DNA from 4 places in the Exiguobacterium sp. 9-2 genome. Region 1 is predicted to be linked to each of the others. Evidence: predicted binding sites of a transcription regulator. Region 1 holds the regulator's gene; each other region holds the start of a gene.
The links. The regulator Rex, encoded in region 1, represses fermentation and respiration genes when NADH is low (regulators of the CRP and FNR family bind a similar motif). The targets are predictions, from matches to a motif close to TTGTGAAATATTTCACAA.
Positions count from the first base shown of each region.

Region 2: the regulator Rex is predicted to act here: its motif matches at 2,510-2,527, upstream of pflB (formate C-acetyltransferase).
Region 3: the regulator Rex is predicted to act here: its motif matches at 4,966-4,983, upstream of cydD (thiol reductant ABC exporter subunit CydD).
Region 4: the regulator Rex is predicted to act here: its motif matches at 1,811-1,828, upstream of VJ374_RS04620 (L-lactate dehydrogenase).

Region 1 is NZ_CP142850.1:2,818,902-2,826,784, reverse strand. Features, by position in the region: gene VJ374_RS14725 (haloacid dehalogenase type II) at 1-622, opposite strand, end outside; gene VJ374_RS14720 (flavodoxin) at 680-1,135, opposite strand; gene VJ374_RS14715 (winged helix-turn-helix transcriptional regulator) at 1,242-1,562, opposite strand; gene VJ374_RS14710 (DoxX family protein) at 1,746-2,144, shown strand; gene VJ374_RS14705 (flavin reductase family protein) at 2,164-2,757, shown strand; gene VJ374_RS14700 (hypothetical protein) at 2,888-3,328, opposite strand; gene VJ374_RS14695 (ATP-binding cassette domain-containing protein) at 3,310-5,211, opposite strand; gene VJ374_RS14690 (redox-sensing transcriptional repressor Rex) at 5,379-6,038, shown strand; gene VJ374_RS14685 (twin-arginine translocase TatA/TatE family subunit) at 6,038-6,235, shown strand; gene tatC (twin-arginine translocase subunit TatC) at 6,243-7,022, shown strand; tRNA gene VJ374_RS14675 (tRNA-Ala) at 7,127-7,202, shown strand; gene VJ374_RS14670 (S8 family serine peptidase) at 7,425-7,883, shown strand, end outside.
Region 2 is NZ_CP142850.1:619,474-627,356, reverse strand. Features, by position in the region: gene VJ374_RS03255 (hypothetical protein) at 4-648, opposite strand; gene VJ374_RS03250 (DEAD/DEAH box helicase) at 645-1,817, opposite strand; gene VJ374_RS03245 (hypothetical protein) at 1,846-2,274, opposite strand; gene pflB (formate C-acetyltransferase) at 2,614-4,863, shown strand; gene pflA (pyruvate formate-lyase-activating protein) at 4,898-5,617, shown strand; gene VJ374_RS03230 (hypothetical protein) at 5,704-5,871, shown strand; gene abc-f (ribosomal protection-like ABC-F family protein) at 5,892-7,592, shown strand; gene rsgA (ribosome small subunit-dependent GTPase A) at 7,665-7,883, opposite strand, start outside.
Region 3 is NZ_CP142850.1:176,430-184,312, reverse strand. Features, by position in the region: gene kynA (tryptophan 2,3-dioxygenase) at 1-56, shown strand, start outside; gene kynB (arylformamidase) at 70-693, shown strand; gene VJ374_RS01105 (cyclase) at 731-1,369, opposite strand; gene cydC (thiol reductant ABC exporter subunit CydC) at 1,494-3,203, opposite strand; gene cydD (thiol reductant ABC exporter subunit CydD) at 3,200-4,930, opposite strand; gene VJ374_RS01090 (Rrf2 family transcriptional regulator) at 5,139-5,624, shown strand; gene VJ374_RS01085 (nuclear transport factor 2 family protein) at 5,647-6,015, shown strand; gene VJ374_RS01080 (hypothetical protein) at 6,288-6,455, opposite strand; gene ypfJ (KPN_02809 family neutral zinc metallopeptidase) at 6,539-7,381, opposite strand; gene VJ374_RS01070 (glycosyltransferase family 4 protein) at 7,575-7,883, shown strand, end outside.
Region 4 is NZ_CP142850.1:899,984-907,866, forward strand. Features, by position in the region: gene VJ374_RS04600 (1,4-alpha-glucan branching protein domain-containing protein) at 1-121, shown strand, start outside; gene rpmG (50S ribosomal protein L33) at 226-375, shown strand; gene VJ374_RS04610 (5-formyltetrahydrofolate cyclo-ligase) at 433-978, shown strand; gene VJ374_RS04615 (DUF92 domain-containing protein) at 972-1,751, shown strand; gene VJ374_RS04620 (L-lactate dehydrogenase) at 1,915-2,871, shown strand; gene VJ374_RS04625 (GNAT family N-acetyltransferase) at 3,127-3,636, shown strand; gene VJ374_RS04630 (M42 family metallopeptidase) at 3,797-4,834, shown strand; gene VJ374_RS04635 (YqgQ family protein) at 4,818-5,021, shown strand; gene VJ374_RS04640 (ROK family glucokinase) at 5,105-6,055, shown strand; gene VJ374_RS04645 (LTA synthase family protein) at 6,272-7,883, shown strand, end outside.

The DNA of each region.
Region 1 (7,883 bases):
CAAGATTTAATTCTTCGACCGGAAGTCCGTTTCGATTGATCCATGCCGTTTTGAAGCCGAAACTCTTTGCCCCGGTGATGTCCCAACCGTTTGAGGACATGAAGAGGATCTCCTCGCGTTTTAAACCGAGTGTGTTCAACGCATGCATATAAGAAGCAGGTGCTGGTTTATAGTGTTTGATGTCATCAACACTGACGAGGTGTTCGAACCGATCGGCTAAACCTGACTGTTCGATCAACGGATCGAGCATATCATGGGAACCATTCGAGAAGACGACCAAACGCTTATGCGCCATCGTCTCGAGAACAGAGCTAACTTCTGGGTACACATCAAGTGTCAGGTACGTCTCCATTAAAGTCGTGATTTGTTCCTCGGTCACATGGAGCTTCAGTTCGAGTAACGTATAACGGAGGGCATCTTGTGTCACTTGGCTGAACGGCACATATTGTCCGTTCAATTGTCGCAAGAAGGAGTACTCCAGTTGTTTCTCTCGCCAGCGTTTACTGATCGCTTCTCCGTGTCCCGGATACAGCTCCTCTGCTTGCTCTTTGACGGAATGGACATCGAATAATGTACCGTAGACGTCAAAGACGAGTGCTTGAATCGTCATAAAAACATTCATCTCACTTTCATAGAGTCTGTTTTAAGAATTCCCTTACATGACGGATTCAAACGATACTTATGAATGCACCTGCTGCAAAAAGCGATGAAACGTCTGTGCGAACGCGCGACAAGCGGCTTGTTTCTCCGGTGTGTTCGGATCAAACTCAATCTTCAAGCCATCCGTGACGATGGTCGCCCCAGCTTCTTTTAATGCGTCTTCAATCAAATCAACGGCTGCGCAGTACTTCGGATAATCAAGATCACCCGAGCCAAAAGCAGCAGCCGGCATCCCGTCTAAAAATTGTTCCCGTAGCTCCTCGACGAAATCTTCTGCTTCATACGGTAAATCACCGTCTCCCCATGTATATGAGCCGAGTAATAGACCATCAAAACGTGATAGATCCTCCCCGACGAATTGATCCAGTTCTGTAATCGTCACGTTGACATCGTGTTGCTCGAGCTCACGTTGAATGATCGAGACGATATCTTCCGTATTACCGGACATGCTGACGAATCCAATTGCAATCTGCATGCATGTTCCTCCTTTCGCTGTACTTCCTTACTTTAATTGATAATGATTATCAATGTCAAAAGATCATATAAAAAAACACCTTCCGAAGAAGATGCTTTTTCATACATTAGTCTTGTAGTTCGGCCCATTCCTCAATGGAACGAATGACCGGTTCGAGTTGACGCCCTTTGTCGGTCAAACTGTATTGAATCTTAATCGGACGATCGGGAATGACAGTCCGGATGACGATGCCTTCCGCTTCGAGCTCCTTCATACGTTCCGTGAGCATACGACCTGATAATTCGGGGATGGCATCTTGAATCTCATTGAAACGACATGTCTTCGTCAACAAGTGACGTAAAATCAGACCTGTCCATTTCTTACCTAAGATTTCAAAGGCATGTTCGACTTTGGGACAAAGAGCCGGTTGGATTGCGACTTCTTCCATCAGCACTCATCCTTTCTATAGTTGTAGTATACCCGCTTCTGCTAAAAAAATCGAATCATTTTACTTAATGTAACAAAAAGAACTAAAACAAATCTATTTACTTTTAGTAAGTGATAAGATATAGTCTGTTTATCGAGTTACTTAAAGTAACTTAAAAACATTAGGTAAAAGGAGAAGAGAGAAATGATGGATACAGGACTTTTAATCATTCGTTTAATCATCGGTTTAACATTTGCTGCACACGGTACACAAAAATTATTTGGTTGGTTTGGTGGACACGGCATCGCTGGAACAGGCGGTTGGTTCGAATCAATCGGCATGAAGCCAGGGAAAGCACTCGCAATTACAGCGGGTCTTGCTGAATTAATCGGTGGATTATTGTTTGCAGGCGGTGTATTCCTCTGGATCGCTGCAATCCTCATCATCGGTTCGATGCTTGTCGCGATCGTTAAAGTACACGGTGCGAATGGTTACTGGGTGACGCAGAACGGGTACGAATACAACATGGCATTGATCGTCATCGCCCTTGGAGTGGCGATGATCGGTGCTGGAGACTATTCACTCGCTGCACTCATCGGGTGAGGAAAAAGGTGGGTCATTCATGAAGTTCGAGGCATCAACGCTTAGCGCAAAAGACAATTATAAATTACTGATCGGAAGCATCATTCCGCGTCCGATTGCCTTCGTGACGACGCTAGGGGAAGACGGGACGGTCAACGCCGCCCCCTTTTCCTTCTTTACGGTCGCATCAAGTAGTCCGCCACAACTGGTGATTGCCGTACAACGGACGGATCAGGGACAAAAGGATACGGCACGTAATATCCTAGCAAAACAAAGCTATGTCATCCATATCGTCAGCGAAGAAATCGTCGACGCAGTCAATGAGACGGCTGCGCCACTCGCTTACGGTGAAAGTGAACTCGAACGGACGGATTTAACGCTCGTCGATAGCGATGCAATCGACGTGCCCGGAATCGCGGAAGCGAAAATCCGGTTCGAGATGCGCTTAACGCAACACGTCGAGCTAGAAGGTGCCGATCTGTTGATCGGGGAAGTACTGCGCTATCACCTCGCGGATGAACTCGTCGAGTCGTTCCGGATTGACGCAGCAGGATTGAAGGCTGTCGCTCGTTTAGCAGGGAATGATTATGCGACGATCGGGAAGACGTTTACGATTGCCCGACCGACAAAATGATAGTAGTGTGAATGCTCGATTCATCGTACGATTCGTTTTGATTCAAACAAAAGGAGTGGAGATACCGGTCTAGCTACCGGAATCTCCACTCCTTTTTCTCATGTCGTTCATCTGATTCATCGATCGGACTTCAAGGTTGCGAATCGATTTCGTTTGAAGAGGCTTCAAGACCATGACGTTTACTGTACTGATAGCCATCGAGCAAATAAAAGACGATTGCGAGTGCCCAAATGCCGACACAGCTGATCAAGAAAGCGGTGAGCGGTGAGACACTACCGTAATACGATAGGATCAACGGGTCAGTGAGTTCGACGAATAGCTGTGTCGTCAGGAGCGTACAGCATAATCCCGAGAGTAAACTGACGAAAAGACCGCTCCATGTCTGGATGACGAGACCAATCATACAAGAAATCAGGAGAAACAAAGGAAGCGCGGCATTAAAAGCATCCGGCCGGATGAAGGTCGACACGTAGTCCGCATACATCGGTACGAAATAAAGGATGCCGGATAGCAGTCCTTGAATCAAGTTAATGAAAAAGCTTTTCGTCCGCATCAGTGTTGGTTCTCCCATCGTTCCATCAATTCGAGTAGATCGACATCGATCTGGTCCCGTTCCGCAGATAACGCTGTCGCTTTTGGAATATCATTAAAGACTTCCGGTTCGCAAAGCAACTGTTCGATTTCCGCTGAACGCTGTTCGAGCCGTTCAATATCTTGTTCGAGTTGTTCGATTTGCTGACGGCGTTTTTTTTCTTCTTTCTGTGCTTCTTTGTCGATCGTCTTCGATGCCGTGACTTTTGCCGCTTTTGCCTCTTCGGCTTCAAGGCGAGCGATTTCTTCTTGTTCGGCCTTCTTCTCTGTGTAGTACGAATAATCGCCGAGGTATTCTGTCACACCAGCTTCACTCATCTCGATGACGCGTGTCGCGATCCGATCGATGAAGTAGCGGTCATGGGAGACGAAGAGTAGCGTACCTTCATAGTCGACGAGAGCGTTCTCAAGGACCATCTTCGAATCAAGATCCAAGTGGTTCGTTGGCTCGTCAAGGATGAGGACGTTAGTCTTCCGGAGTTTCAGTTTTGCGAGCGCGAGACGTCCGCGTTCGCCACCAGACAATTCATGAACGATTTTGAAGACATCGTCGCCGCTGAACAGGAATTGTCCGAGCACAGAACGGACTTCTTGTTCGCGCATCAGTGGCCATTCGTTCCAAATCTCATCGATGACACGGTTCCGGTCATTGAGTTCCGCTTGCTCTTGATCGTAATACCCGATCGAGACGCCAGTTCCGAAACGGAAATCACCGAAGAGAGGACGTAAACGACCGACGAGGACTTTTAAGAGCGTCGACTTCCCGATTCCGTTCGGTCCGACGAGTGCCAGTGATTCGCCGCGTTGCAAGCGGAACGTGATGTCTTTTGAGACAGCTTCTTCGTAACCGATTGCCAATTGATTGACTTGAAGAACGTCATTCCCGCTCTGTTTTTCGATTGGGAAGGAGAGGACCGTACTGCGTTCATCTCCATCTGGTCGATCGAGCCGGTCGACCTTCTCGAGCCGTTTTCGAACGCTTTGAGCACGCTTTGTCGTCGTCGCCCGAGCGATGTTTCGTTGAATGAAGTCCTGCATCTTTGCGATTTCTTCTTGCTGCTGTTCGAACTGCTTCATTTCCTGGTCGTATAAGGCTGCTTTTTGTTCCAAGTACTTCGTATAGTTCCCCGTGAACTTACGACAGACATTGCGCGACAATTCATAGACGACATTGACGACTTGGTCGAGGAAGTACCGGTCGTGCGAGACGATCAGGACGGCACCACGATAACCACCGAGGTAGCTTTCAAGCCAAGCGAGCGTATCGATGTCAAGGTGGTTGGTCGGCTCATCGAGAATGAGAAGTTCTGGTGCTTGTAAGAGCATCTTCGCTAAGGCGAGCCGTGTCCGTTGACCCCCGGACAATGTCTGAATCCGGCGCGAGTAATCATCCGGATAAAAGCGCATGCCGTGCAGGACGGAGCGGATATTCGCTTCGAACTGATAACCACCGGCTTCTGAGAAGTCGTGTTGCGCTTGATCATACGTCTTCAAGAGACGATCGTACGCGACCGGGTCGTTCAAGATATGCTCCATGCCCATTTCGATTTCCATCCGGCGCAGTGTTCGTTCTTGTTCTTGCAGATGTTCAAAGACGGTCAGCATCTCGTTCCAGATCGTCTCGTTCGATTCGAGACCACTGTCCTGCGCGAGATAACCGATTTTGACATCTTTACCTTTCATGATGTCACCCGAGTCATGACTGAGTTCGCCAGCAATGATTTTGAGCAAGGTCGATTTACCGGCACCGTTTCGTCCGACGAGCGCAATCCGATCGCGCTCCTGTACTTCTAGTTTGATATTTTCTAAAATCGGCTCGACGCCGAATGATTTCGAGAGTTGGTTGACTTGTAAGAGTATCATTTCCATCCATCCTTCCACCCTTTAGTCTATCACGAACAAAAGCGCGAGGTCCTGCGGAATATATTATTTGTGACTCTATGTGAAGTGGTTTACAATCAAGGAGAGTAGAAAGCTTTTTGCAAAGATTTGGGTGCCACGATGGATGTGGCCGAAGGGGGAACTGCAGGATGAATGGACCAGACACAAAAATTCCACAAGCGACAGCAAAACGGTTGCCGCTATATTATCGTTTCATCCAAAGTTTATACAATTCAGGTAAGCTCCGCGTCTCTTCTGCTGAGTTAAGCGAGGCGGTGAAGGTTGATTCAGCAACGATTCGTCGCGACTTTTCCTACTTTGGGGCACTAGGGAAGAAGGGGTATGGATATAACGTTCAACATCTCTTAACGTTTTTCCGGAAAACCTTGAATCAAGATGAGGTGACGAATGTTGCCTTGATCGGGGTCGGTCATCTCGGAACAGCGTTTGCAAATTATAACTTTTTAAAGAATAATAGTACTCGGATAGTCGTTGCGTTTGATGCGGACGAAGAGAAGGTCGGAACAACGACGCATGACGTTCCAATCTATCATGTTTCGGACATGAAAGAACAAATCGAAGCGAATCAGGTCGATGTCGCCATCTTGACGGTTCCATCCCAGTTCGCACAGTCAGTAGCGGATGAGTTAGTCGAGTATGGTGTGACAGGCATTCTGAACTTCACGCCTGCACGGTTGAACGTGCCAGCGAGCGTTCGGGTTCATCACATCGATTTATCGATCGAGTTGCAGTCGTTAGTTTATTTCATGAAGCATTATTCGCAATCAGCTGAAGGAGTGAAATCATAATGGAAAACCTTATCCCGCTCACGTTAGGTATCGGACCTGCGAGTATCGGATTAATTGCTGTCGTCGCGTTGATCATCTTCGGACCGAAGAAGTTACCGGAATTCGGTCGTGCTGCCGGTCAAACATTGAAAGAGTTCAAGAATGCCACGAACGGCATCATGGACGACGATAAAAAGGACGAACCGAAAGAGAAGTGATTGAATCATGACGGTTGATCAAGAACAAAGCATGACGTCGCACCTAGACGAACTGCGTAAGCGGATTGTCTGGTCGCTCCTCATCGTCGTCGTCCTGTTCGCTGTCGCATTTCCGCTCGTCCGACCGCTCGTCCGTTTTCTGCAAGCGGACTTAAAAGAGCTCGGTATCGGATTAAATGCCTTCAACGTCGCCGATCCTTTAATGTTGTATTTGAATCTTGCGTTCATCATCGCGCTGATTTTAGCGTCACCGTTCTGGATGTATCAACTGTGGGCATTCGTCCGACCAGGGCTTTATGAAAAGGAACAAAAAGCAACACTGACATATATTCCAGTCATCTTCTTTCTATTTTTGGCTGGTGTAGCCTTCTCGTATTTCTGGTTGCTTCCTTTCTTGCTCGAAGTCTCAACGAATCTCGGGAAAGAATTGGGGATCGAGCAAGTCATCGGGGTCGAAAACTACTTCAGTTTCTTGATCCGGTTGACGATGCCGTTTGGTCTTCTCTTCCAATTGCCGGTCGTGACGATGTTCCTGACACGTCTTGGTCTTGTGACGCCATATTTCATGCGAAAGAATCGGAAATATGCGTATTTCGCGCTGTTCGTCATTGCGGCATTGATCGCACCGCCGGACGTGACGTCACACTTGATGATCTCAGTGCCGTTGTTCGTTCTCTATGAAATCAGTATCTTGATTTCTGCGCGGACGTATAAAAAGGTCTTGATCCTCGAGCAACAGGCAGAGCTTGAACGACAGGCGGATTTGATGCGTGAATTGAATAAATGAATCGTGAATTCCTTCCAGCAATTTCGGGAGGAATTCTTTTTTATGAAAGCGTTATGTTTATATTGATAAAGCAGTTAGCGATGCGTATACTAAAGATAATTCATGGGGGCTTAGCTCAGCTGGGAGAGCGTTTGGCTGGCAGCCAAAAGGTCGTCGGTTCGATCCCGATAGTCTCCACCAAGTGCATACGTTCAACTCCTCGAGTGCTCGAGGAGTTTTTTTATGTTCCCAGTTAAATTCCTTCCAAATATAAAATGTCACCAAAAAGAAATAAATTAAAAAAATAGACAAATATAAATTGTTTATTTCCATTAACTTCATTAAACTAAAAATACAGAATTTTCTTTAAACTGCTTTATTAGTATTACTACTATGGTTTTACAGAAAAGGGGAAACGAACGCATGAAGAAGAAGATTGCACTTATGGCAGCCGTCTTAATGACGTCTTCCAATCTAGTCAGTGCGCAAGGTGCACTGTCCTCGCAAGACAAAGCGACGGGTCAAAAACCGCAGGCGCTCTCACTGAAGAAATCGGGGCAAGAAAAGAACTACAAACAATCGGATAAAGTCCGAGTCGTCATCGAGATGGAACAAAAACCGGCGATTCAAATCGCCCAAGCTCAAAACAAGCGGTATAGCACATTGAGTAATGCCGAAAAGGAATCGATCAAGGATCGACTCGTCAGCGTCCAAAAATCAGTCAAGTCAGCTATCGCTAAAAAGGCGATTCCTGTTACATATAAAGAAAGCTTCACAACCGTCATCAACGGATTCAGTGGTGAAGTGAAGTTCGGTGACATCGAAGATATCAAACAACTCGAAGGAGTCAAAAGTGTACATATCGCGCACGAATATGCGCGC
Region 2 (7,883 bases), 870 kb from region 1:
GAGTTATTCTTCTGGTCTTGGTGCAATGTTACCTTCTTCGATATCGAGGAGCAAGTCGATTAATTCCGCACAAAACTCTGGATATTGACGAAGTAACGCGTCTTCTCCCACTTCATCCACGAAGTCCGTCAACAAAGCGAGGACTTCTGGTACTAATGCGCGCGCTACCTTCATGTAGGCAATCGCAAAGCGCCACTTCCCAGAAATATAGAGCAGTTTCCCAATCAACAGATCCCCCGGTTCGACTTCGATCTCAGCCAAATCCGTTTGATACGTCTGTTTCGACATTAAATCAACAACACCATCTGCATCGACTTGAAACAGCGAAGGCATCGGGTCAGCTAATCCACGCAAGGCGCGATAGAGACTAGGTGATAGCTCGTCTTTTATCTGCTCGAGAAAACGACCGTGCGGTGTTTTTCCTTGATCATCCGTTTCATAGAAGATCGCCCAGTCAACGAATAAGTCCCGGAACAATTCAGCATCTTTTAAATACCAACGTCCTTCTGTCGCAATCTCTTCAATGAAAGCGACCCAGTCCGTACTGCGTGCTGTTGCTGCTTCCTGATACATTTTCTTCAAGGCTGCATTCATTTCCGCTTCAGAAACCGTCGTCGGAAATGGAATTACTTTTCGATCGTTCTTCATTTCGATCGCCCTTTCCGGTGAGGAGTAGCCGGTCGCTTAATCGTCTGAGGAGCTGTGAATTCACGTTTCGGAATGACTTCTCCGCGGTAAATTTCCATTGGCTCCATCTCGACGCCCATTTGCTTTGCAAGTGTTTTTAAGTGTTTTAAATCTTGATCCGTGACAAGTGCAAGTACCATCCCGTTTGCGTTTCCGCGTCCCGTCCGACCTGAACGGTGTACGAAATCGTCAAGCGACTCCGGTAAATCGTAATGGACGACGTGTGTGACCGCTTCGATATCAAGCCCACGCGCCGCAAGACCTGTCGTGACGAGTAAAGGAAACTCTCCCTTTTTATAAGAACGCAAGGTCTCCATCCGCTCTCGTTTTCCTTTTTCAGCATCTAAAATCCGGTATTTCAGTGAGAATTTACTCAACTCGCCATTCAATGGTCCAAGGAATGAGCGATTGTTGATGAATGTCAGCACTTTTGATCCTTGCATGTTCGCCAGACGACGTAACAATTCCGGTTTCTGACGACGTGAAGTCTCCAAATAACCGAATGTCACTTGTGTGCTGACGGCACGCTCAACACGAATCGTCTCAGGATCATTCGCAAGCGTCCGTCCCCATTCTGCTGTCCGTTCCGGCAATGTCGCTGAGACAAATGCCAGTTGTCGATCGCGTAGCGCACTATTTGCGATTCGCGTCGCCGAGTCACTCATGCCACTTTCATAAATTTGATCCGCTTCATCTAAAACGATCAATTTCACCTTATGCATCTTCAGCTTCTTCGAATCAATCAACTCGACGAGACGTCCCGGTGTTCCGACGATGATTTGCGGCTTTTTCTTCAATCGTTCATATTGTCGCTTTAATTCAACACCACCAATGAATGCACCGGATTTGATACCACTTCCTTGAGCAAATAATTGAATGACTTGATGAATTTGCATGACGAGTTCCCGTGTTGGTGCCGTGATGACGACTTGCACGTGTGGCTCTTCCACTTCAATCTTTTCTAAAGCTGGAATGACATAAGCAAGCGTCTTCCCTGTTCCTGTCGGCGCTTCAGCTAGGACATCTTTTCCTTCGCGCAACAACGGAATCGCTTGTTCTTGAACAGGCATCAACTCTGTAAAGCGCGCCCGTTCCCATGCTTCCTGTAAAAATGGTTTTGTAAAGTTCATAACGATTTCTCCTACTCTCTTAATTCCATCATGCCGTTACGTATTCGACATGATCTCCTGATGCATCACGGTATCCCCGTAATGTCTGTGTATATTCATTTCCTGCGTCGAGCAATCGGATGTGGAACCGGACTTCTCCTTCACCAGCTTCTTCCTCTAAAATCTCGAAGCCTTGGATGACACGATCCTGTAATTCTGCAGCGAGTGCCGGATACACGGCAAGACTGGCATACGTCGCTTTTACGTCCACGGGACGGCGAACAAGCGCAATCCAGTACGATTCATCATAGCCGATAAAGTCTTCATAATCAAAATCATCTTCAAACCGAATCCAGAATCCATCACCTTCAAATTCTGTGATCATCCCAGTTCGCGTCGAACCTTCCGATCCGATTTTCAGTGAGACCCAGTCTCCCGACTGATAATCTCCTTGTTGTGTTAATGACACATACTCCATTTGGCACACCTCCACGTTCTATATTCCCTTTTTCATTGTCAACGATACGTCGTAAAAACACAAGATACCGTAACGTGACATTCCTCACAGTTTCAACTGTGCTAGTGGATCTTTTTCAAATCAGCTCATACAGTTTCGTGAAAATCTTGATTTACCAGGCTTCACCTGTTTTTTAATCTTCACTCTTTCATAAGTACAGAAATAAAGAAAGCCCGTCATATCAACGTTTGGTCACTTGTTAAAATATTCACATGAACGTAAAGGGAATCTCCTTCTCCTTTTGTTACACTATTCACATAAGGAACTGATCATTAGCTCAATTTTAAAGGAGTGGTATCCATGTTATTAGAAAAAACGAGTTTCTGGGCAAACTTTACGTCTGGCGAATGGATCAAGACAATCGATGTTGCAGATTTCATTCGACTCAATCGCACGGAATATACAGGAGATGATCACTTTTTAGTCGGTCCGACGCAAGCGACGGAACGGCTCTGGCAACAAATTCTACAGCTGACAAATGAAGAACGACAACGTGGTGGTGTGTTTGCCGTCGATGCCAAGACACCATCAACGATCCTCTCGCATGATGCAGGGTATCTTGATCCCTCTCTTGAAAAAATCGTCGGCTTACAGACGGATGAACCGTTCAAACGTTCAATTCATCCGAACGGCGGGATTCGGATGGTGAATGATGCCTTAGCTGCGTATGGCTTTGAAGCAGACGAGACCGTCACGAAAACTTTCAGCGAGTACCGGAAGACACATAACCAAGGGGTTTTCGATGCCTATACCCCTGAGATGCGTGCCGCACGTAAAGCCGGTATTATCACCGGATTACCTGATGCTTATGGACGCGGACGGATCATCGGTGACTATCGTCGTGTTGCTTTGTACGGAACGGCACGCTTGATCGAAGAACGTAAGAAGGATTTAAAGGCACGTGGCGGGTTCTTATCTGAATCGATGATTCGCGACCGTGAAGAGATGAATGAACAGTTGCGCGCATTAACGGAATTGACCGAGCTTGGAGCTCGCTATGGTTTCGATCTCTCCCGCCCTGCAGAAACAGCACAAGAAGCATTCCAGTGGGTCTATCTTGCCTATCTTGCTGCCATCAAGGAGCAAAATGGGGCAGCCATGTCACTTGGTCGCGTCTCGACGTTCCTCGATATTTATGTCGAACGTGATCTTGCGGCTGGTCGCTTGACGGAAGAGACAGCACAAGAGCTCGTCGATCATTTCGTCATGAAACTTCGGATCGTCAAGTTCTTACGGACACCAGACTACAACGATCTCTTCTCAGGTGATCCGACGTGGGTAACGGAATCAATCGGTGGAATGAGTGAAGATGGACGATCAAACGTCACGAAAAGTTCATTCCGCTTCTTACACACGCTCTCGACACTCGGTCCGGCACCGGAACCGAATCTAACCGTTCTCTGGTCTACTCAGCTTCCACGCGGATTCAAGGAATTTTGCGCGAAGATGTCGATCGTTTCAAGCTCGATTCAATATGAAAACGATGATTTGATGTTACCGGTTTATGGAGATGATTACGGCATCGCTTGTTGTGTCTCCGCGATGAAGATCGGGAAACAGATGCAGTTCTTCGGTGCTCGAGCAAACCTGGCAAAAGCATTACTCTATACGATCAATGGCGGAATGGACGAGAAGCTCAAAATCCAAGTCGCCCCAGCTACACCATTGATGCTCGATGAAGTACTCGATTACGAAACCGTCATGGCGGCTTATGATCGTCAACTCGATTGGCTCGCGGAACTGTACGTCAACACACTGAATGTCATCCACTACATGCATGATAAGTACAGCTACGAACGGATTGAAATGGCTTTACATGATCCGGAAATCTTACGGACGATGGCATGCGGTATCGCTGGTTTATCAGTCGTCGCTGATAGTCTATCCGCCATCCGTTATGCGACAGTTCGTCCAATCCGAGATGCGGATGGGGTTGCAGTTGATTTCAAGATCGAAGGCGAGTTTCCAAAGTTCGGGAATAACGATGAACGGGTCGATCAGATGGCGGTTGATCTCGTGACGCTGTTCATGGAGAAAATCCGTAAACATCCAACGTATCGCAATGCGCTCCCGACACAGTCTGTCCTGACGATCACTTCAAACGTTGTCTACGGTAAAAAGACAGGAAATACACCCGACGGACGCCGTGCGGGTGAACCATTCGCACCGGGTGCTAACCCGATGCATGGACGTGATACCCGTGGTGCTGTCGCCGCCTTGACGTCTGTCGGAAAATTACCATATGAACATGCGCTCGATGGTATCTCCTACACGTTCTCGATCGTGCCAAAAGCACTTGGTAAGGATGAAGCCACACGTATTCGAAATACGGTCGGATTACTTGACGGATATATGGGCGGTACGACTTCAAAAGGACATCATTTGAATGTCAACGTCTTTGACCGTGAGACGTTACTTGATGCCATGGAGCATCCGGAACAATATCCACAGTTAACGATTCGGGTATCCGGTTATGCCGTCAACTTCATTAAACTGACGCGTGAACAACAGATTGATGTCATCAATCGTACGTTCCACGGTTCTCTCTAAAATGATGTGTAGTATGTGAAAGGAAGTGAGCAGGATGACCTATGGTATGATCCATTCCGTTGAATCATGTGGAACAGTCGATGGTCCTGGCATTCGATTCATCGTCTTTACGCAAGGATGTCCACTACGGTGTCAATACTGTCATAACGTGGATACATGGGAGTTCGGTTGCGGACAGCGTGTCTCAGCAGACGAAGTAGTAAAAGAAGCGATCAGCTATCGATCCTTTTTCGAAGCAACGGGTGGCGGAATCACCTTCTCTGGAGGTGAACCGCTCGCTCAGCCAGAGTTCCTAGAGGCTGCTTTAACAGAGGCAAAACGCCATGGACTGCACACGGTCATCGATACCGCGGGATCCGTCGTCCCGAAAAACATCGACGCGATCCTCGATGCGACGGATCTGGTTCTGCTCGATATCAAGCATATCGACGATGCTGCTTGTCGCGTCTTGACTGGACGGAGTAACGCCAATACACTCGCCTTTGCAAAACGCCTAGCCGAGCGAAACATTCCCGTCTGGATTCGCCACGTCCTAGTTCCAGGTATCACGATGTCGGAACATTTCCTCCGTCAGACCGGCGAGTTCATCCGGACGCTCGGAAACGTCGAGCGCGTCGAGGTACTGCCGTATCATCAACTTGGAGTCTATAAGTGGGAAAACCTTGGTCTTGCTTATCCGTTAACTGATGTGCTTCCCCCTTCACGAGAAGAAACGGATGCTGCGCAAACCCTACTTGAATCGTACTTGTGTTAACGTTTCCAATTTGTTACAATGACATCATAGATTATGAACAGGAGGTACAACACCGAAATGAAGCAATCACTCGTACACGTCGCTTGATGAATGAAATCATCTCTTTCGCAATGCAGTTGCGGATGTCTGACGCTACGAGTCTGCTCTTTTTCGGTGTGACCATCCTCTGGTCATCGCCTTCTTTGAGTTACACTCCGGCACACCATCCGCTCGCTTCGGATGGTGTGTTTTTCATTTCATCTTATCGGAAATGAACACTAAAGGAGCTGCTTTTATGCCTACTGAAACACTTACGATCCAACACCTATCAATGGATTACGACGAACGACGTCTTTTCTCGGACGTCTCCTTTCATATTCATACTGGCGAACACGTCGCTTTGATTGGTCCGAACGGCATCGGAAAAACGACATTGTTACACTTAATCACTGACCAACTTCAGCCGACTGACGGTTCGATCAAGCGTCATTTCAAAAAACTCGGTCTACTATCACAACACTTTGTGGCGGGCGATCACACCGTTCTTGATGTCGTCGAACGAGCGGATGAGGTTCGTTATCAACTTCGCGCTAATGCCATAAATGGTGACTTGACGATTTATCAACAAGCAATCGATCAGGACGCCTTCTCGCTGGAAGCAGATGCAGCACGCGTCTTAAAAGAAGTCAAATTAGAGGAAGCACTCTGGACACACAAAGCATCCAGTTTAAGCGGTGGTGAACAGACGCGCCTCCAACTTGCCTGTCTGCTTCTATCACGACCTGATTTCATCATTCTCGATGAACCGACGAATCATCTGGATCAAGAGACACTCGAGTGGCTCACGGAATGGGTCAACATGTCACGGACCTCGATTCTCTATGTCTCACACGAACGATTCTTCATCGACGCAACGGCTGATGCCGTCATTGAATTATCCGAATCAGGGGCAACGCGATACAGCGGAAACTATCAGTCCTATAAAGAACAAAAGGAACATCAAGCTCTGTCGCAACAACGAGCGTACGAAAAACAAGAACGCACCCGTAAAGAGCTGACACGCATAATTCAAGGATACCGGCAATGGCATCAAAAAGCCTCGAATCAAGCGAGTGAACGCGATCCGTATGCGAAAAAGAAGGCTGCTAAACATGCGACGAAGGTCAAGGCAAAAGAGCAGCAACTCGAGCGTCTACTCGAGGATCGTGTACAAAAACCACAAGTTGCACCGACTGTTCACGTCGCATTCGAACATGAAGCGATTCGTGCGAAACGACTGATTTCGTTCGAACGTGTCTCATTCATGCATGAGACGAAACCGATCCTAAACGACGTTTCGTTTACGGTAGAACGTGGTGACCGAATTGCTGTCATCGGACCGAATGGAAGCGGGAAAACGACCTTACTGCGTCTCATCGAGGGCGAATATGCTCCTCATCAAGGGAACGTAATCCGTCATCCTCGATTGAAGACCGGCTATTTTTCACAAGCCCTCTCCCACTTACCGACATCCGGTACGTTGTTAGAGGCGTTACTTGAGTACGGCACGATGAGTGAAACGGACGCCCGGACGTTGCTCGCCTGCTTTTTATTCCGTCGCGATGATGTTTACCGGTCGATTTCCGACGCCAGTATGGGTGAGAAATGTCGGATCGCTTTCTTACGTCTGTATTTTTCTGGTGCTCACTTGCTTATTCTCGATGAACCAACGAACTATTTGGACCTTGCGACTCGTGAACAAATCGAAGCCGCCCTCGATGTTTTCCCTGGTGAGCTCCTCTTCGTCTCTCACGATCGTTATTTTACCGATCGGCTGTCGAATCGGACGTTTGATTTAACGACTGGATTCAACGATCATCCGGTCGGAACGGCCACGGTACGAAACGCGCGCCGAAGTGACCCTGAAGCGATTCAATCCGATCTACATCGTCTTGATGCTTTGACGGGTAACGTGCCGTTCAATACAGAAACAAATGAATCACTTTCAAAAGAATAACGAGAAAAAAGCATCTGCATAGAAAAAGAGACTCCTTTTTCCGTTGCAGATGCTTTTCATATATCAATCGTATTATCGCTTTTGATACTTCACTTTCGTATGCGCTTGGGCCTGCTTGTGGATTTTTTTCCACTTTTCTTTCTCCGCCGCCTGCAACGCCACGTTTTGCTTGCGTTCCGCATAGGCGATTTCTCGTTTTAGCTTGACGAAGCTGTTCCAGCGCTCAGCAGTTAGTGTGCCATCTTCTAAAGCTATCCGAACGGCACATCCCGGTTCCTTATCATGTTCACA
Region 3 (7,883 bases), 420 kb from region 1:
GTGTGCTCGACCACCGGTTCTTCCCGGAACTGTGGTCGGTCCGCACGACATTATGAGGAGGATGAAACGATGACACGATGGATTGATGTTTCACAACCACTTGATCGTCACGTCACGACGTGGCCGGGGGATACACCGTTTGAAGCGACATTGACATGGAATAAGGCAGACACCGGTTCCGTTAACGTCGGCAAAGTTACGATGAGTCTGCATACCGGTACCCATGTCGACGCGCCGTTTCATTTTGATGATGCTGGACAAAAAATCATCGACCTGGATCCAAACCTCTATATCGGACATGCGCGTGTCATTTACTTACCAGGGCGTACAGAAATCACAGCCGCTGATTTAGATGGCTTTGAGCTAAATGACGTCCAGCGCTTGATCATCAAAACGGATGGTTGGATCGACAAATCGACTTTCCCAGAGACGATTCCTGTGTTGACACCAAGTCTTGCTGAACGTCTCGGAGAACTCGGGATTTCGCTGATTGGTCTTGACTTACCAAGCGTCGATGCGATTGATAGCAAGGAAATGGCAGCCCATCACGCACTGGCACAGCATGGAATCCATATCCTCGAAGGACTCGTCCTCGATGCGATCACGCCTGGTGATTACCACTTGAATGCCGTCCCGCTCCCGCTCGTCGACGGCGATGGTAGTCCCGTTCGCGCCTTACTTCGTCCATACTAAAAAATCCGTCCAGCAGCCTCTCTGCTGGACGGATTTTTTACTGATGTAGCGGTTCGAATAGACTGGCTTCGATCTGACGAATGACATGTCCGAGAACTGCAAGTGACGAATCGACCTCAAATCCTTGGTCTAGTGAATGATTCGCTCCTTCGATAACATCGATCATTAATTGTGATGTCCGACACGTTTCAAGTGCTGCCTCATCATAAAACTTATCGGCCGTGCCAATGACGATCAGTCCAGCTTGCGTCGATGTGGCGATTTGTTCGACCACTTCATTTAGGACGGGTGTTAAGAAAACGAAGCGCGCTGTCTGTAGACTCGGCTTAGCAAGTAACGCGGCAAGCGGAATCGTGCCTAACGATTTTGCGATAAACTGAACGTTTTCGTATGGATGCTTTGTCAGCACTTCCGAGACGACAGAGTCAACCCGGCGCGTCATGCAGGCATTTGATTCAGCGTCTGACATTGAAAATAGATCTTCTGTCACATAGTGAATGCAGATGACATCGATGCCTCGCGCGAGTAATGCCATTCGACTGTAGTAAAAGTATGGATGGTCGTATACGTACGATGCTCCCGAAATCAAGAAGCAGACCTGTTTGGATCCCATTTGAAAATGATCATATGAAACGGTCGTCTGATCGACGACGATGGATGATTGTGTGATATGCATGAAATCCCCCTACGTTTTTTCTAGACTTTACCATTTCAGAAGTAGACTGTCATGTCTTTTCAGTTTTTCCAAGGTAAATAAAAAAGGCAATGAACCTTACTTGATTCATTGCCTTCCATACTTTTTATCCAATCGGAGCAAACACCGACTGCTCGACTTGTTTTAACTCATAAAACGCCCCTTGTCGTGCCATCAATTCGGCATACGTTCCGACTTCGATGACGTGACCCTGATCCATGACGATGATTTGGTCCATCGCTTCAAGACCCGCTAAGCGGTGGCTGACGAGGACGAGTGTCGCGTCCATTGCTCGCGCAAACAGTCGCTTGAGAATCATCTGTTCCGTCAAAGCATCAACGGAGGACGTCGGTTCGTCAAGCAAGTAAAGCGATGCTTCTCGCAAGAGCACGCGGGCAATCGCTAGCCGCTGTTTTTCTCCTCCGGATAAGTTCTCTCCTTTTTCAAACACACGATCACTCAACTCGAATGTCGTTAATCCGACATCATCGAGTGCTTGTCGCATCGCTTCGTCCGTCGTTGCTTCGTTTGCGAGAAGTAGATTATCACGAAGTGTTCCATAAAAGTAGTGATTTTGTTGCAGGACGACATTCGCGTGCTGCCAGAGTCCTTCCGGATCAACCGTCTGACTGTCCTGTCCAGCAATCGTTAATCCGTCCGTCGGATACATCCGTAACATCAATTGAAGTAACGTGGATTTCCCGGAACCACTCGCTCCGACGATTGCCGTCTTCTTACCAGCCGGAATCGAAACAGTGACGTCACGTAAGACTGGACGGGGTGCATCAGGAAACGTAAACGTCAGCGCATTCGTTTCAAAGGACGGTGCCTGATCGAGGACGAACGGAGCGTACGTCGGCTCCTCTTGCTCAGTCACGACTTCATCGAGTCGTTTCGCAGCATGGCGGCTATCTTCAAAAAAGCCGGGTAAGATCGCCATCGGTGCCGCATTTTCAAAGACGGTCAGCGATGTCATGACGAGTAAAGCGAGGAAAACTCCCTCGAGTTGTCCGCTTGCGACGAGATAGGCACCCACACCGAGGACAAGCCAAGAGATGATCAACGTCACCATCGTATTTAAGGCCAGGTTCGAGACAGCGTGTAAACCATTACGTTTCTCTTCCTCGACATACCGTTTCGCGACGGCATTCAAGTCCTGTTCCTTTTGGTCGAGCTGTTGGTAAATCTTCAAATCACGATAGCCTTGGAATAACTCTGTCACTTCTGTCGACAAGTCACCACGTCGAACACGGACTGAACGGGCGAAGCGTTGTTCACGGTACGCGAACCATCCCGGAATCAAGAAACCGGTCAAAATTAAACCAAGCAACAGAATCCCGGCAATCGTCCATGAGAAGAAACTGACGAAAAAAATCGTACAGAAGAAAACGAGCAGTAACACGATCGGTGGATAGAGGACACGTAAGAACGTATTTTGTAGACTCTCGACATCCCCGACGATCCGCGCAAGTAAGTCACCACTGCGGTACTTACCAAAAATCCCTGGCGCAAGCGGCTCGAGACGACGGTAAAATGACGTTCGGATGTCACTAAGGATCGTAAACGTCGCCCGGTGCGAATAGTAACGTTCCGCATACCGACTGACGGCGCGCGTCAGACTCGACACTTTTTGCAGGGCGATCAAGACGGCGAGTGTCTGGATCGGTGGCAACAAGGCTGCCTTTGAAATCAGGTAACCACTTGCTGCGAATAAACCGACCGCTGTCACACCGGCGAGGACACCGAAGAAGATCGACCAGGCGATATCGCGTTTTTGATGCACCATCAACCGAAAGACTCCTAATAATTCCTTCATCGTGTTTCCTCCCCTCTCTGGACGCTACGCATCCGCGCATATTCCGAATCGCGACCAAGCAATTCATCATGGGTGCCACGATCGACGATTCGTCCGCCGTCGAGAACGACGATTTGATCCGATCGTTCAATCGTATGCAAACGGTGCGCGACAGTGATGACCGTTGCCGATTGTCCGAGTTGCTCAATCGCTTGTTGGAGCAGTCGCTCCGTTTTGACATCAAGTCCAGTCGTCGGTTCATCAAAGACGACGACGTTCGGTCGTTTCAAGAACGCTCGTGCTAACGCAACACGCTGTTTTTCGCCACCCGATAGACCGCGTCCACCTTCTCCGATCACCGTGTCGATCCCTTCAGGCAACGTCGCAATCAACTCCTCGAGCCCTGCCGCCTGCGCCGCTTCGAAAATCTCTTCCGGCGTCGCTTGACGAAGCTCACCAATCGCGATGTTTTCTGCCAGCGTTCCGGCATACAGATACGGATGTTGAGAAATGTAGCTCAACTGACGGAACCAGCTTGTTTCCTCCACCTGACCGCGCTCGGTTCCGTCGAGTAGAATCCGTCCTTCTTGTGGATTCGCGAGTCCGGCAATCAACTGCAAGACGGTCGATTTACCGGCCCCACTGCGACCGATCAACGCTACCTTTTGATACGGCTCAATCGTAAGCCCGATATCTTGCAAGGCAAAACGTCCTTCTTGGTACGTAAAGCCGACTTCATCCAAGACGATTTGTGGTGGACGATTCATCGTGAGTTCCGATTGACCGAATGCAACAGGACGATCGTCTGCCGTCAATTCGGCTGCGATTTGTTTCGCTGCTGCCACACTACCGCGTCCCGTGTGGAAAGCAGCCCCCATCTCTTTTAAGGCAAGATAGTATTCTGGTGCCAACACGAGCATCAAGAACGCTGGGATAAAGGTGATGCTTTGAAACAGAATCAAACGCAGACTGACTTCAAGTGCAATCATTCCCATGCTGAGCATCGAGACGAACTCAAGCATCAATGACGACAAGAAGGCGAGCTTCAAGACCGTTAATGTCGCATCTCGGAAATCGAGACTGCTTTTTTCGATGACGTCACGCTGTCGTTTCGCGCGACCGAATAACTTCAAGGTCGTCAGTCCTTGTAACGTATCGAGGAACGTTCCTGAGAATGCCGTCATCTTCTCGAGTTGAGCATCGGCCCGCTTTTGCGTCATGATGCCGATGATGATGTAAAACAACGGAATGAACGGCGCCGTGATCATCATGACAAGACCCGTGATCCAGTCATAGCTGAATGCCGCAATCAAGACCATCAAGGGAACGATCGTCGTCTGGACGACTTTCGGCAAATATTGACTATAGTAGCTGTCCATCTCGTCTACTGCATCGAGCAAGACACTGACCTTCTGTCCCGCTTGCCCTTGTAGCATCATCTCGACTGAGCGACTCGTATATTTCGCAACGAGTGCTTCCCGAAGCGCCTGCTTCATGTGTGCCGATAACGTCGTACCGAGACGACCGTTCCAATACGTCACAGCGACTCGGAGCAACAGCATCCCGAGAACGACGAGCAGTAAAGGAATGACGGCTTCAAACGGTTGTTCTTTTAGGAAAATGCGATCGACCGTCAACACGATGCCGTATGACTGACCGACGACCGCGACCCCCATTAAGAAAGCCGCAATGATGAATTGAATGAGAATACTACGTGGAATCTGGACGATTCCTTTTAATGGATTCATATACAAACGTCCTTTCACAAAGTGTGAACGACTTTTAGTGAATATTTTCACATATCGTACATTTAGTATACCGAATCCGGAACGGGGATGCTATGCAGATGCTGTCGAAAAGGTGTGACGGTTTTGTGAGAGCATATCATTCGACAATTTTTCATCATCGAACTATTATGGATATACATTATCCACGTTTAACGAAAGGAGTCTTTCTATGCAAATGAAAACAGGAGTCGAGCAATCCGTTTATGCGATGTTGCTCTTAACCTTCCTGCCGGAGCGCGCCGTTTTGTCCGGTGAGTTCATTAGTCAGCAACTCGGTGCTTCACCGACCTATTTCCAAAAGCTCTTACGAAAACTCGTTCAGGCGGATCTGTTGTATTCCGTACCTGGTGTCAAAGGGGGCTTTCGCTTGCGACGTCCGGCAGAAGAAATTCAAATCTTCGATGTCTATCAAGCCATTGAGGGCAAACAGACATTGTACGCGTCAAGTGGTGTCTTTGAAGATTTGATGGGGATTCAGGAACAGGAGATCGGTCTGCTCTCGAATCTGATGACAGAGGCAGAAGATGCTTGGCAATCGACGTTGAAGCGCGAATCAATCGGCTCGATCCGTCAAGCAATCGATACCTCCTGTCCACCGGAACATTTAGAACGGTTGCATGCGTTAATCACAGATCGGATGATGACACTTTTTTAATGAACAGAAAGAGGTTTTTACTATGGTATTGAATCGTTATTTCGACTTATTCGACGCGTCACGCACGGACGCACAAGCGTTCGAGGATCTCGTTTCCTTGTTTACGACAGACATCACGTTCGTTCTGAACGGACAACCAAAGCACGGCATCGACGCCTGGAAACAATTCGTCCGTCATGTGTTCACGGCGAATCAGGATATTAAGCACATGTACGCCGGCTGGGAAGAAACAACACCAGGAACGTATGAAACACGCTGGGCAGTTTGCGGAAAACGGGCAGACGGTAGCGTCTTCACGCAGGACGGAAAAGATATCGCACGTCTCGATGAAAACGGACGGATCACTTACCTGGAGAACGTTCCAGATGATCCGACGATGTTCCGTTCATAAGATTGCTTTTAAATAGCGAAAGAGGCTGACTCAAAAAAGAATGACGCGTCTTTTCACCCCCTTTCCTCAGGCGAGACACAAGCCAGTTTTCCTGCTTCATTCAAGCAGGAAAGCGGGTCTTATTTGTCTCTGGCAGCGCATAATGCGCTTTTTCCTGTAGGAGTGGCGTGTGACGCGTCATTCTTTTTTTTACGAAATAAGGGTGGCAGATCATCATTCTGCCACCCTTATCTTTGTAGAGGACGACATGTGAGTCAGCCCCTTTTTGGTATTTAACGTTTCAGTACAAGCCGTTTCAATAAATAGCCCGTGATGACGAGTAACGACGCAATCGCGATATAAACCATGTAGACCAACAAGTTTGGCGCAAATCGTGACACGATGTACGTCAATACGACGACAGCCGTATACAGCAACAAAAATAGACTGATGTGCTTCAACTTCGACACTCCCCTTTGAATCCTTCTCTCTTCTTTACGGAAACGACTGGAAAATGTTTCAAAAGGTATGTCTTTACTTCGTTTTATAGATTCTTCGCTTTGAATGTGTCTCCACCTTCGATCGTGCCGTTATCAAAGCCTTTTTGGAACCAACGCTCTCGTTGCGCCGATGTGCCGTGAGTGAAACTTTCCGGTACGACATATCCTTGTCCTTTCTCTTGTAACGTATCGTCCCCAACAGCATTGGCTGCTGTCAACGCTTCTTCAAGATCGCCTTCTTCGAGCAAGTTTTCTCCTTGCGCGTGATGCGCCCATACGCCGGCATAATAATCTGCCTGTAGCTCGAATCGAACGAGGTATTTATTGAACTTCTCCTCACTCATTTGCTTTCGAAGTGGCATGATCTCATCCGATTTTCCAAGTAACGTCTGGACATGATGCCCTACTTCATGCGCAATGACATACGCCATCGCAAAATCGCCCGGTGCTCCGTATTTCGTCTGCAGTTCATCATAAAAGCTTAAATCAATGTATAATTTCTGATCACCGGGACAGTAAAAGGGACCGACGGACTTCCCTGCTTGTCCGCAAGCCGAACTAACTTGATCCGTATATAAGACGAGTGTCGGTTTTTTATAGGTCTTACCATCTTCTTTAAATTCTTTCGTCCAGACTCGTTCCGTATCGGCCAAGACGACGGAGACGAAGTCCGCTGCTTCTTTTTCCTGCGCTGTTTCCTCATACGTCGTATTTTGCTGATCCCCACCGGTTAAGTCTCCGAGTAGTTCAGTTGGATTACCGCCCATCAAAGTGATGACGATCAGCAGGATGATCCCGACACCACCGCCGATACCGGCGATTCCTTTCCCACCCATTCCCCGCCGGTCCTCGACGTTCGAACTCCGTTCTCTTCCCTTCCATTTCATGCGCTTTCCTCCTACCCGTTTCGTTATTGTTCTTTACCCAAAAGCTTTTATACGTAACGCTTCAGGACATCATGGATGAAACAGAAGTCTATTGATTTGATGCATTTTCTAGGAATATCCTTCTACTTTAGAGAAGATTATTAGCAGAACCGATCTTTCGGATCCAATTTTTTCTACGCAAAGGAGGTACGACATGAAACCTCATCTACTTTTTTTATCTTGGCGTGATGCTCGACATCCACAAGCCGGAGAAGCTGAAACTTTTATTCATGAAATGTTGCGGCGTGTCAGTACTACCTACCGAGTTACCCATTTGTCTGTCTCATTCAAGGGCGGATCACCGACGGAGTATCGAGATGGTATCACTTACCTCCGTTATGGTACGACAGCTTCTCTTATTCCATATGCACTTTATTATTACTGGTCTTATGCTAAAACGATTGATTTAGTTCTGGATCATTTGAATGGGTTTCATTTCTTCACACCACTTTATGTTCCACGT
Region 4 (7,883 bases), 1.1 Mb from region 1:
ACGGGAAGAGTCACGCAACGGGGTGGAACAGGAGTATCACGTTGAAAAGAAACCCCTTCGTTTTGAAGAGAACCTTGAAAAACCATATCAACACGTGACGAATCCGAAAAAGAACGGATGAACAGTTGCAATTCCTTTCCTTTCTTGGTACGATACTTGAGTATGCTTAACCTTATGTAAAGCAAAATCACTTGATACATCGAGAGCTAGATAGGAGGGAATTCCATGCGCGTTAAAATCACATTAGCTTGCACTGAAACTGGTGACCGTACTTATATCACTAAAAAGAACAAGCGTAACAACCCAGAGCGTCTTGAGTTGAAGAAATACAACCCACGTCTCCGTAAACACACACTTCACCGTGAAGTGAAATAATTGAGATGGAAGCCGTCACTTCGTGTGATGGCTTTTTTTGTGGAAAGGAAGACAGTTATGAACAAACAAGAAGTACGCCGTCTGATCAAAGAAAGATTAGATGTGATGGAGAACCGTGCTGAAAAGGAACGGTTAATACACGAACATGTTTTGTTATTGCCTGAATGGCAACAAGCGACTTGTGTCGCAATCACGTTAGCATTTCGAAATGAATGTGATACAAGCATATTGATTAAACAAGCGTGGCAAGAGGACAAGACGGTCTTGATACCGAAAGTAGTCGGAGAAGAGATGGTCTTTTATGAATACAGACCAGAAGATCAATTGCAGCATAATCAGATGGGAATCGCAGAACCAATGGATTCAGCTCGTCGCACTACACTTGATCAAGCGGGATTTTGTCTCGTTCCGGGACGCGCCTATCGACGAGATGGCTATCGCTTAGGGTGGGGAGGCGGTTATTATGATCGTGCACTCGTAACATACACAGGTTGTAAAGTATCCATCGCCTTTTCAGAACAGCTCTTTCCAGATTTTGAAGTGGAGGACTTCGATATCCCAGTTGATCTCATCGTCACGGACCAAGAGGTTATCCGATGTTAAGTGTTACGATTTTATTTTGTCTCATTCTCGCCTGGACTGGACGATATTTTCGCTTGTTGACGACAAGCGGGGCTGTCTTGACAATGCTCGTCGGCAGTGGTGTCTCATTTGGATTCGGCTTGAAAGGTTTAGTGGTGCTCTTACTCTTCTTTGGCAGCTCGAGTCTTTTATCGAAAATTGGGCGTTCTAGAAAAAAATCCGTGGACGCGATCGTCGAAAAAGAGGGTGCACGTGACGGATGGCAAGTACTTGCGAATGGAGGAGTAGCGTTCGTCGCTGCTATAGCCTACGCCATGACGATGAATTTTGCATATCTCTTGTTATTCCTATTCGTCATCGCGGCATCGAATGCCGATACATGGGCTTCGGAAATCGGTCCACTCTCAAGACGTGATCCATGGTCTTTGAAAACATTACGACGGGTACCAGCAGGAACGAGCGGAGCGATGTCGTTAATCGGAACGTTAGGAACAATTGCTGGAGCTGCGTTCATCGCTTTAGCAGCGCAGTGGATCTTCTCTCTTTCTTTGACAGAGGCCTTACTTGTGACAGGTATCGGTGTCCTTGGAAGTCTTCTCGATACACTATTTGGAGCAATGTGGCAACGCGTGTATGAATGTTCAGTTTGCGAGGAACGTACGGAAAAACGAGAGCATCATGGACAACCGACAGCTTACGTATCGGGTATTTGGTTTCTTGGAAATGATGCGGTAAACGTCATGACGAGTGGTCTAGCGAGTGGAATCGGGTTTATCATCGTCCGATTCTGGTAAGTGCAAAGTATGACAGGGTAATTCCTTATGTTAGGATATCGATGACACAAAATGGACAAATGTGATTAATTTCACATATTACAAAGAATGTGAAAGATGTTACAATTTATTTGTGAGATAGTTAACAAACTCTTAGAACGAATGAAAGGGTGGACATAACGAGATGGAATTACATGCGAAAGTAACACGGGTGGCGTTAATCGGAGCAGGTGCGGTCGGTTCAAGCTTTGCTTATCAGATGTCAACAGCCGGACTTTGTGAGGAACTTGTCATCATTGACGTCAATAAAGCAAAAGCAGAAGGTGAAGCGATGGACTTGAACCACGGAACCCCGTTTAGTTCTTCACCGATGCGGATCTGGGCTGGAGATTATATGGACTGCCGAGAGGCTGAGGTCGTCGTCATCACGGCGGGAGCTCCTCAAAAACCAGGAGAGACGAGACTCGATCTCGTCGCAAAGAATGCATTGATCATGAAAGAAATGATTCGTCAGATTATGGATTCTGGTTTTGATGGTCTCATCGTCGTGGCTTCCAATCCGGTTGATATCATGGCACATCTGGCTTGGAAATATTCCGGTCTTCCAAAATCACGCGTATTTGGATCAGGAACGGTGCTCGATACAGCACGTCTGCGTCAAATGCTTGGAGAATACTTTCACATCGATTCTCGCAATGCCCATGCCTACATTCTTGGAGAACATGGAGATACGGAATTCGCTGCCTGGAGTAATAGCCGTATTTATGGAAAAACAATTGATGAACTACTTGCTGAGGACGATCGTTACTCTCAAGCAGACCTTGATCAAATCTATATCAACGTTCGGGATGCTGCCTATCATATTATCGAACGTAAAGGAGCAACTTATTATGCGATTGGACTTGGACTTGTTCGAATCGTGCGTGCCATCCTTGGGAACGAGAACTGTTTGTTGACGGTCGGGGCGTATGTAGATGGGCAGTACGGGATTTCCGGCATTCACATCGGAGTACCGGCGATCATCAATCGTCAAGGTGTGCGGGAAATCATTGAAGTCGCGTTGACAGAAGAAGAAATGAAGAAGTTTCATCATTCTGCTGATGTATTGCGTCAGACACTCGAACCTGTCTTGCAAGATTAACGGCGCAAAGCATGACGAAAACCTCATAAATAGAGAGCTTAAAAACTCAAATGGTGATCCTGTATCTTAGTGTCCACCTTTGAGTTTTTGTTATGAGAAAAAAAGAGGCAAACATCACTACTGTATTTAAGTGAAATTAAAAGAGAAAAAAATCTAGGTTTTATTTTACTAGAAAAGGGTTAAGTAAGAGATAGAAGCGTTTTTCCGTTATTATTTGTACGTCATGAAACCCAAAAAAGGAGAGAATCGACAGTCATGTATACTTTTCGAAAATTAACTAAAGAGGATGCAGAACAATACTGGAATCTACGCCTTGAGGGATTAAAGAATCATCCAGATGCGTTCGGTCATTCGTTTGACGATGAACAGCAAACCCCGCTCCGCGAAGTACGAGAAGGTCTAGAAGGAGAACCCGACTCCGATGAGATTTGGCTCGGTATGTTCGACGGCGATGTATTGTTTGGGTTTGGTCAGGTCAAGCCATATGAACTGTCACGTGAATCGCACAAAGCGATGATTTCCGGAGTATATGTTTCGCCTGCATATCGTGGAGGGACCGGTCGTGCTCTAATGGAGGCCTTGATCGACGAGGCGAAGAAGTTACCAGACGTTGAGCAAGTCATTCTTGCCGTATTATCAGGAAATGAAGCAGCGCAAAGTCTTTACGAATCGCTCGGCTTTGAAGTATATGCCGAAGATCCAGACTCCGTAAAATTAGAAGATGGCACATACCGCGATGATATTTGGATGAAAAAATACGTCTAAGTTCATTATATGGTGTGGACAAAAAGCTGTAGCAAAAAAGTGCTACAGCTTTTTCGCGTAGTGGATGTAGGATATCAGTACCGACAAAGAATGAATATTTGTTATCATGAAAACAAAGCGGATAGCACGTTGTAGTCCGATTGAAAGGGAGCGAATGAACATGAAAGAAGTCATACGTACGATTGAAGAGCTGGTCTCGATTCCAAGTCCGACAGGTTCGACGAAAGAAGCGATTACATACGTAGAAAAGCGATTGATGGCAGAAGGCATCACGTATCGAAAACTCGAGAAAGGAGCCATCTTAGCGACTTTGCCTGGTGCTTCAACTCGCACGCGGTTACTGACGGCACACGTCGATACATTAGGGGCAATGGTAAAAGAGATTTTACCAACGGGACGACTCAGTTTATCACAATTAGGGGGCTATGCTTGGACAGCGATCGAAGGAGAGAACTGTCTCGTGCATAAGATGGACGGTCAAACAATTTCCGGTACGATTGTTTTCCATCATTCGAGTGTCCATACGTCACGCGAGACGAACAAAACGGAACGGTCCGCTGATAATATTGAAGTCCGACTTGATATTCGTTCGACGACAGCCGAAGAGACGCGCGTCGCGGGAATTGAAGTAGGAGACGTCGTGACGTTTGATCCGCGTTTCCTCTATACGGAAACTGGGTTTGTGAAATCGCGCCATCTCGATGATAAAGCATCGGTTGCTTTGTTGCTTGAATTGATTAAAGAATGGAAAACCATCGACCTGCCACACACGGTCCAGATCCTGATTTCAAATTACGAAGAGGTTGGGTTCGGTGGAAATGCTGGATTCACGGAAGAAGTCGCAGAATATATCGCGGTCGACATGGGTGCGTTAGGAGATGGTCAGCACTCTGACGAATTCACGGTCTCAATTTGTGCAAAAGATGGTTCCGGTCCGTATGACTTAGCGTTACGTCATCAGCTAACACGTCTAGCACAACGCAATAGTATCCCATATAAAGTTGATATTTATCCGTTCTATAGCTCGGACGCTTCGGCAGCAGTGCGTGCGGGACATGATGTTCGACACGGACTATTTGGTCCGGGGATTGAATCGAGCCATTCTTACGAACGAACACATGAGACGTCATTACAAGCGACCTATGATTTGCTACATGCGTATGTAAAGGAGCCGATGGTCGATGAAGACACTGTATGATGTACAACAGTTACTTAAGACGTATGGAACATTCATCTATCTAGGAGATCGAGCATCAGATATTGCGATGATGATGCTCGAACTTGATGAATTGCAAGAAGCAGGCGTTTTGGAGCAACGTCAGTATGATTCAGCAAAACTCATCTTACGACATGAATTAAAACGTTCACAATCCGATAATGTTTAAGGTTGCGCAACCCTTTGCGCAATACGAGTGTGTCCGTTAAAATGAACAAGTAGACATTATATGAGCATAGGGGAGACAGAGCAATGAAATGGTTACTCGGCATTGATATCGGTGGAACGACAGTGAAGATGGCAATTTTGGATTTGCAAGGCATCATCGTAGAAAAATGGGAAATTGAGACGGTGATCCTGAATGATGGTGCACAAATTCCAGGAGATATTGCAAAATCATTTTTTGAGAAGTGTCAAGAAAGCAACAAACGACCAGAGGATTTTGTCGGAGCAGGTATTGGTGCGCCAGGATTCATCGACTTTAATACGGGTGTCGTTGAAAAGGCAGTCAACATCGGGTGGCATAATTTTGAACTCGTTGGTGAATTCGAACGGTTGACAGGTTTACCGGCAGTACTTGAAAATGATGCGAACGCAGCAGCGATCGGTGAGATGTGGAAAGGTGCCGGTAGTGGCGCAACAGAATTACTCGCGGTCACACTTGGTACGGGTGTCGGTGGTGGTCTGATCACGAACGGACAAATCGTTCACGGTACGGTCGGAATGGCAGGAGAAATCGGTCATATCACGATGTTGCCTGAAGGTGGCGTCATGTGTGGATGTGGACGTAAAGGATGCCTTGAGACGATTGCTTCAGCAACGGGTATCGCCCGTCTTGGTCTTGAGAAACGTAAAGGACAAGAATCGCTACTGAATGACATTAAAGCAGTGACGGCGAAAGATGTATTTGAAGCGTATGAGAAAGGCGATCGTATCGCAACGGATGTTGTAGAGGAAGTGACGTTCCACCTCGGACTTGCGATTTCAAATCTAGCAAATAGTATCAATCCGGAAATCATCGTCATCGGTGGTGGTGTCTCGAAAGCAGGTGAAACACTGCTTGCACCACTACGTCAGCAATTTGAACGGTTTGCGTTACCCCGTGTCTTTGGATCAACGACGTTCAAGATTGCTGAACTCGGAAACGATGCTGGAGTCATCGGGTGTGCATGGCTTGCTAAGCAAATGTTCTTGAAAAAATGATAATATTCAATTTCAATGAAAGGTTCGCTCCGGCGAATCTTTTTTTTGTTTACAAACGTATAGTAATTGTGTGATTGTTAAGTATCTTCCGGATTCCGGTTGCATTTTTGTAAAACTAAGCGTAAAATTTTCACGTGATATGGGTATATGTACATTATGATGTAAGTTGTGTGAACTGAAAGCAGAAAGCACATGTAAATTAGGAGGCAGGTTTTTATGCAGCAAGACGCAAACATCTGGTCGCGAATGCGCCTAAAGATGGGTCAAGGCGTTCGCAGTACTTATAAAGAGCATAAGCTTTTTTGGATTGCGACCTTATTGATTTGGTTAAAAACGTATTTAGCGTATACACTTTTCTTCAACGTTCCCGTAACGAATTCCGCGCAAGCATTCATTCTACTAATTAATCCAATTAGTTCAGCGCTCTTCATGTTTGGATTTAGCTTCTTCTTCCGAGGAAATGTCCAAAAATGGTTCATCTACGGTACACTGTTCGTCGCAACCATCATTTTATATGCGGACATCATTTTTTTCCGCTTCTTTAATGATTACTTGACGTTGCCAGTATTGTTCCAAACTTCGAATGCAGAGACGGTTTCCGCTTCACTCGCATCGCTTTTAAGTTGGGCTGATTTACTGATCGTCGGCGATTTGATCATCTTACCATTTTTCTTACGGAAAATGGATATGTCCAAAAACGTCGCGTCACGTGGGCGCGCAATTCTTGCATTCGTCGCAGCAGTCGTCGTCTTCCTTGGAAACTTGACGCTTGCTGAGACAGAACGTCCAGAATTATTGACACGTGCCTTTGACCGGGAATTACTCGTTAAGAACATCGGAACATTTAACTTCCATATGTATGACGCACTCATCCAGTCGAAGACATCTGCGCAAAAAGCACTTGCGGATAGCTCTGAGTTATCAGAAGTCCAAAACTTCATCGATTCGAAGCATGCTGCAGCCAATCCGGCGATGTTCGGCAAGTATAAAGGTAAGAACGTCATCGTCATCTCGTTTGAGTCAGCTCAATCATTTGCCGTTGGTTTAAAAGCACCAAACGGTCAAGAAATTACACCGAACTTGAATAAATTGATCAAGGAATCCCATTCATGGGATAACTTCTATCACAACACAGGACAAGGGAAAACGTCAGATGCTGAGTTCATTCTTGAGAATTCGATCTATCCACTTGGTCGTGGATCTGCATTCTTTACGAACGGAGAGAACGAATTCCGTGCAACACCTGAGATGTTGAAAGAAGATGGCTATTACTCAGCTGTTTTCCATGCGAATAACAAGTCATTCTGGAACCGGGACATCGTCTACAACAGTTTCGGCGTAGATCGTTTCTTCTCGGAGACGGATTATGATTTAGGGGATCCAGCAGATTTGACGGAGTGGGGCTTACTCGATGACAAGTTCTTTGAACAGTCACTTCCGATGTTAAAAGATTTACCACGTCCGTTTTATTCGAAATTCATTACGTTAACGAACCACTATCCATTTGAGATGCCAAAACCAGAAGATGAACTCGTACCACCGCTTGAAACGAGTTCTACGACACTGAACCACTACGTTCAGGCGCTAGCGTATCAAGATATGGCACTCGGTAAGTTCATCGAAGGTCTAAAAAAAGATGGTACGTGGGATGATACGATCTTCATGGTATACGGTGACCATTACGGTATTTCAACAAACCATAATGCTGCAATGGCAGAACTCATGAACAAAGATGAGTTGACTCCGTATGATGTTGCGCAACTGCAACGTGTACCGTTCGTCATTCATTTACCGGGTCAAACGAAAGGTGTCAAACACGAAAATGTTG